DNA from 2 places in the Nitritalea sp. genome. Region 2 is predicted to be linked to the other one. Evidence: riboswitches for the same ligand, from Rfam matches in the RefSeq annotation. Region 2 holds a riboswitch; the other holds the start of a gene.
What was found. A riboswitch is a leader RNA that binds a small molecule or an ion and turns the genes downstream of it on or off. The one in region 2 is predicted to bind cobalamin.

Region 1 (3,412 bases), on a different contig from region 2:
GCTAACGGCTGTTGCAACAAGCGCTCACGGGAAACCTCCTGGCTTAAAAATGTGTCCGGAACCTGCCCGTACCGGGCAAATGTAAAGGAGGCGATCGGATTAATGCGCGCCAGCTGCCGCTGTACCTCCACCAAATAATCCGGATGCACAGCATCGCACTTATTGATGATAATGCCATCAGCAGCCACCAGCTGCCGCCCCGCCTCCACGGTTTCTTCCAGGCGATCCGCGACATTCTCCGCATCCGCCAGTGCGATAATCTTTTCTAAATGAAAGTACTGCAAAACATCCTCCCGCTTGAAAATGGCGCCCACAGTTCCCGGATCCGCCACCCCCGAAGCTTCTATGACCAAGATGTCCGGACGACTTTCCGGCTTGATAAGCTGAGCTAATACTTCGACTAACTCATGATCCAGGCTGCAGCAGATACAACCGTTCGCCAACTCATAGACCTGATTCACAGCCGCACTCACTAAGGCACCATCGATGGAGGTGCTGCCAAACTCATTTTCAATCACCACCACCCGCTTGTCCTCCCAGCGCTGTAAAAGCGTGTTTAAAAAGGTGGTCTTGCCACTACCTAAAAATCCTGTGAGTAAATAGACAGGGATGCGCGGTAAAGAAGTTGCGGAATTCATTTATTGATATTGATTAGATGCAAATTTGTTGCAAAAATAAAGAAAAAACTGTCCCCATCCTATCCTTACAAGACAGAAATCGGCCTGCGCGCTTCATCCACCGCCACGAAGGTGAAATTACCTCGAATCGCTCGCTCCCTTCTTTCCGAATACATTTCTTCCACATAGATGCCGACCTCGATTTCCAAGCTCGTGCGCCCTACGCGGAGCACCTCTCCCACCAGCTCGATGATGGTACCCGCGGGAATGGCATGATTGAAATCAATCTTACCTGTGGAAACGGTTACCACCTTTTTCCTACAGAAACGGGTCGCCGCGATAAAGGCCACCTCGTCCATCAGCTGCAGCGCATTTCCGCCGAAAAGGGTGTCGTAATGATTGGTTGTATTCGGAAAAACCGCCTTGAAAATAGACGTACGAGCCGCTGCTTTGCGCTCTTCTAAAGATTGTGCTTGGTTCATTTGGAGTAGGGACAGTGGCGACAGCCGTTCGTACAACAGTACCCGCGCAGCAGGTGATACTTTTCCGTAAAAACCATGTATGGTCCCTCAAAATAATAATGCTCGCCTTCCTTTAAAGCAGTGCGCGGGGGGAGCTTCGTCCCTTTTGTCTTCGGCATATTCCGTATGGATTTAAGTCTGAAAAACCCAAAACAGGAGACCTCAGGCCAGAGACGACAGTCGTACTTACCCGCTGGCAAGCACAAGCATCCTCCCCGACAAATTCCTCCGATTTTAGGGTGGCACGAACAGGCAGGTCTCCTGGCTCCTTCCACTTTTATGGCCTTCCCACCCCGAACCCGGGACAGTGGCATCTGCATAAAAGCATGACGGAAGTTACAGTTTCGGGGAAAGCTCCGGATTCGCACCGGATTCCCTTTTCATTTTCCGAAAGGAAAAACCTAAACGTGTACACAAAGATACACCTATAAGCCAATAAACCTGCCGCTTGGTTCCGGCACTTTGCCCTTCGGGCAAAAAAAAATCAAAACGAAAAAAACCCCGACAGTGTCGGGGTCTTTTCTCATCACCTAAATAATCAAAAAAAAATACTACTTATCGACCGCCTTCGCCGCCACCGCCCACAGCACCTTCACTGCTGCTGCTTCCGGATTTTAAATCATCATTTGTCACCCCTCGGCGCTTACGACGCGATGGACCCTCCGTGCTCAGCTTCCCGATGCGGTAGGAAAAGTTGACTTTAAAATTCATATTACGCAGACCGACAGTAGAATTCTGCATAATCGTGGGGGTGCGTAGCTCATTACGGATGATAAACTCAGAGGTAAAGAAGTTCTCCGCACCGAAGCCGATACTTCCCCGGCGCTCATTAAACTGTTTGTTCAAGTTCAAACCGTACACTCCGAAGCCGCCGGCAGTCCCCTGCAGCTGCACCTGACGGCCGCGAGCGAAGGTAAACAACTGGATCTGCCAGTCTTTCGGCAAGGTATAATTTCCAAAAAGACGTCCGCTAAAAACCCAGCCCGTGTTCGAAGCAGCGAATAAGGGATCTTCTAAGCCATTATCCAACATGGCGTAGTATCCTTCCACACTTCCGTTTAAGCTAAATTTTCCAGACAGTTGAATGTTACTAAAGATACTCAGACCTACAGCCTGCTCGTTTCCGATATTTTCAAAAGTGGTGAAAATGATATCATCGGCTAATGTGGTCCGCACCGCCTGTATAGACCCCGTCGTGCTGCGGTAGAAAGAAGAGAAATTCAGCGAGCTACCCTTGATAAAGGTGCTGTAGCCCAACTCAAAATTATCGGTCAATTCCGGATCCAGAAGCGGGTTCCCTTGAGAAATTTGCAGCGGATTCGCATCGTCAATATTCGGGTTAAGGAAGTTTAGAGAAGGGCGCTGAATACGGCGGTTGTAGGCGGCCTTAATCATGTTGCCATTTTTTAGCCTACGGCCAATGTTCACCGAAGGCACGAAGGTCCCGTAAGAAGGGATATCTGCCTCTAATTCTGAATTTCGGAAGTCCGCAGAGATCGTTGTGTACTCGTAACGCAAGCCAGCCTTTAAGGTATAGTTGGTTAAAAAGGCCGTCGTGTAGGAAGCATAAGCAGCCGTCACATTTTGGTCGTAGCGCAGCTCATTGTTAAAGTTGATGCCCTCGATAGGCTCGAAAGGACCTTCACCTACCGAGCGGAAGCGCTGGAAGTCCGAAGTCACACGGCGCAAAATATTTTTCGCTCCATATTCTAAAATTTGACCGGACTTTTTGCCCAGCGGGCTCACATAGTCCAGCTGCACGGTAAATTCTTCATTGATACCCGAGTTTTCATTTTTCACGCGGCTGACGATATCTGTGAGTGTACCATTATAGAGTGCCTGCACGAAATCATTTGTTCGGTTATTTCGGCTATAAAGACCGGAAATACTGAACTCCTTCTGCGGTTTTTCGAAGGTTTTCGTGTAATTATAATTCAAGTCGATGTTATTCGACAAGTTATCCGTACGCACATCCTGAACGATGCTGTTTTGCAGCATATCCTCTAAAAAGGTATCTGAGCGCAAGCCATCCTGGAAGCTACGGAAATCCCGCACCCCAAAACTGATGGAGGCCGTCATAAAGTTGTACTTGTCGATGTCATAATCCCATCCCAAATTATACCTCCCGAAAAGTCGGCTGTTGCGCGTGTCTGCTTGCTGCTGGATGGTGGCGGTCTCATTTCCCTCTGCATCGCGCAGCTGCTGCGTATTCTCGAAGCTTCCGAGAATGTTATAGCCGGCGCGCCCGAAGCCCCCCAAGGTCCAGCTCATCTT
Region 2 (3,412 bases):
CGATGGTCCCAGCCACACATCGGCCTCTAAAGCCCGGTCCAGCACCTGCTCGAAGCTCAGAGTTTGGCTGCCAACTCCTTTTACGTCTTCAAAAATGTAGCTGCCTCCAGCGTCGCGGATCAACTGGGTATTCCAAGAGTCTACACTGGGCACATACCAAATGTCCTGATAGAGAATGCCCGTCATGACGCGAACAGGTTTTATTCGCCTTTGCGATAGCGCCTCCGCCCGCTCCCGTAGGGCTTCATAGCGGGAAGAGATGTCAGCAAAGACCTCCACCGCCTCTTCATAGTGGCCTACTACGGCGGCGATGACCTTGCTCCACTCCGCACGGCCTAATGGATGCGGTTCGATAAAGTCGCCTATCGGCAACACATAGATGCCGGCTTCCTCCAAGAGTCTGGCGCTACGGTCTTCCGCTCCCAAATGGCTGTTTAGTACAATGTCGGGCTGAAGGTCGAGCACAGCCTCCACATTAAGCCCTGCATTTTTTCCCAACTCCTGCACCTTTCCTGCGGCGATCCGCTCGCGTACGGCAGGGGAACTGATCAGGTCCGTATTCGGAAAGGCAAGTAAGCTTTCTAAGGCTCCTACTGCTTCCAAAGGAGGAAGATGGGAGGTGGCAGTGGCAATAAGCCGCTCGGCCGGGGGTATCCAGCGATAGGTGATTTCGCGCAGCGCCGCTTGGGTTCTGGCATCCGGTGCGTCCTCTCCGATCAGTAGGTAAGCAGGCTTTTCTTGTCCCGGATACCCTTGCAGAATTTCGATTAGGTGGTAGCTGTTTATTTGATATAGTTTAAAGCCTGTTGCGTAAGCAAGTGGCAGGGGCTCCCAAAGTCCATCTTTTTCGCTTTCTTTTGGGCTACAGCCCAAAGTCAGGATCAGCCAAAGCAGGCAGAAAATCGAGATAAGCTGGGTGTGGAGGATAGAGGTTTTTACTCGCTTCACAGGTAAATAGGCGTTTAATGAAGGGATTCAGATACTTATTGACACGCTTTTCTCGAAAAGGAAAGCGGCAGAAAGAGGGAGCGTGTAAGATCTTCTTTACGCAGTCTCATGTATACAAAGTAAAGCAAGAGATTTTTTTACCTTGATTTTTTTCATGATTTTTTTTCTCATTTCATAAGATGTAAAATTCATATAGTTTTTAGTAGTGGTAGTGGATTCTTAACATTTCCTTTGTATGTTTGTAGCGGTTTTTAGGTTTTAGCTGTTCCACTCATGAGCTGCTAAATTAAAAGGGAATCCGGTGTAAATCCGGAGCTGTCCCCGCAACTGTAACCCGAGTGCGTCGTGTCTGCGGATCGCGCATTAGAGATGTTCCACCCACCGAGGGCCATTGTGCGAGTGCATGAGAAGGCCGGAGCATCCAGGGAAGTCAGGAGACCTGCCTGTAACCGACAGTAGTTCAAAGCTTTCGGGTGAAAAGCTGAGCGAATCAGTCAGTGTGCCGGTCGTCTTGTGATGCTCGCGCCATTCTTTCTTTTTCCTCTTTTACCAAATCGCTTTGGAGTAAATCGTTTGTATTCATTCCATAGTCGCATGAACAGGTATGTCTTTCTTTTCCTTAGCCTCTTCGGTGGCTGGGGAGTTTCTGGCGTGGCATGGGCCGCCGTCACCGATACCCTTGAACTCCAAGCGGTGTCTGTGCAGGCGATTCCGGTGACCAAGTATGCCTACGGTCAGGCGGTACACACCGTGGATGCCGAAGCCCTGCGCCGACACCCTGGGGAAAGCCTTGGGGATTACTTGCAGCAAAAAACGGGTTTGTTCGTCCGGCAGTATGGTGCGGGGATGTTACAGACAGTCAGCACACGAGGTACTTCCGCGGGCCATCATGCCGTCTTTTGGAATGGTCTCCCGCTGAATAGCCCCTCCTTAGGACAAATAGACTTTTCGCTTTTACCACTTGCAGGCTTCGATGCTGCCCATGTGTTTATGGGCAGCGCAGGGGCTAATTTCGGTACCGATGCCATCGGGGGGAGCACCCACCTAGAGACCCAAGCTGATTTCACCCCTGGCCATCAGGTGCAGCTAGACCATGGACTGGGCAGTTTCGGCCTTTGGAATAAAAGTCTACGCTATCGCTTTGCCGCAGGCAGCTATGCGCAAAGCACCACACTGTACCGACAGTTTACCCGGAATGATTTTCCCTTTCGCAACTTAGCCCGGCGTGAGACGCCTGTGGAGCGGATGCCGCATGGACGGGTGGAGCAGCTCGGCCTGGTGCATCAAAGCAGCTATACCCTTTCCGATCGGGATCAACTGAGCATGGCGCTCTGGTGGAACAGTGCCGAGCGGGAGATTCAGCCTGTTATCGGCTCGAATACGCGAGATGTGCAGCTGGACAACAGTCTCCGCGTGGTCGTGGACTACTTTCGCTATGCTGCGGCTGGAACGCTAAACCTGAAGGCAGGAATCGTCCACGATGAAAATATTTTCAATGCCTCACAGAACCGCACGCGGCAGCATCTGGCTGCGGGGGAGTGGGACTGGAAAGGGAATGAGTGGATCGCCGCTAAATCGGGCATCCGCTACACGCGGGCGATCGGCAGGCTCAGCACCTATGAGGCAGAGGAAGACCGGCTGGAGCTCTACCAATCCTTTAATGTGACCCCTAGCCCCCGTCTTGGTTTTTCGGTCAATTTGCGACAGTTTTGGTTTGATGGCGAAGCGGCACCTTTTACGCCCAGTTTAGGCTGGAACTGGCAGTTTTGGCAGGGCGAAATCCATAAGCTGCGCCTGGTAGGAACGGCTGCCAGAAGTTTTAAAGTACCCACCCTGAACGATCGCTTTTGGGAGCCTGGCGGCAATAGGGACCTACTGCCTGAGGAAAGCTGGAGCCTGGAGACGGGCTTCGAGCACCGCATGGAGAGCAAACGCTGGAAGGTGGAACAGCGACTCACTGCTTATGCTATGTGGGTGGACAACTGGATCGTATGGCTGCCCACGGGTAACTTTTGGAGCCCTTCGAATATCCGCGAAGTCCACAACCGGGGGCTCGAATACCAGGGAGAGTTACAGGTGCAGCTAACAGCGAGACAGCATTTCGGTCTGCGGGCCACTTATAACCATACAGTAGCGACGAATGTAGGCGCGGTACGTGAAAATGACCGAACAGTCGGGAATCAGTTGCCCTACACCCCTTTTGACAAGTGGAATGCTCAGCTCACCTATCGGATAGGACCTCTAGAAGTAGGGGTGAACCAGCAGTTTGTGGGAGATCGCTTTATCAGTTTGGATAATAGCACACGCGTAGCGGCTTATCGCCTTACGGACTTGCATGCCGCCTATACGTGGCGCTGGAGGGGCTATGGCGGCCAGGTCCAAGGGCGTGTGCTGAATGCTTTCAATACCGAATATCAAGTACTCCGGCTGCGTGCCATGCCGGGCAGAAATTATACCATCCATT

Region 1: another riboswitch for cobalamin. It lies ahead of ACXIT9_RS00530 (DUF5522 domain-containing protein); the one in region 2 lies ahead of ACXIT9_RS03940 (TonB-dependent receptor).

Annotation. Positions count from the first base shown of each region.
Region 1 covers NZ_JBSZCV010000002.1:39,225-42,636, forward strand. Annotated here, with positions in the region: gene ACXIT9_RS00520 (CobW family GTP-binding protein) at 1-638, opposite strand, end outside; gene ACXIT9_RS00525 (acyl-CoA thioesterase) at 704-1,099, opposite strand; gene ACXIT9_RS00530 (DUF5522 domain-containing protein) at 1,096-1,257, opposite strand; cobalamin riboswitch at 1,373-1,558, opposite strand; gene ACXIT9_RS00535 (TonB-dependent receptor domain-containing protein) at 1,694-3,412, opposite strand, start outside.
Region 2 covers NZ_JBSZCV010000008.1:16,675-20,086, reverse strand. Annotated here, with positions in the region: gene ACXIT9_RS03945 (ABC transporter substrate-binding protein) at 1-948, opposite strand, end outside; cobalamin riboswitch at 1,185-1,409, shown strand; gene ACXIT9_RS03940 (TonB-dependent receptor) at 1,543-3,412, shown strand, end outside.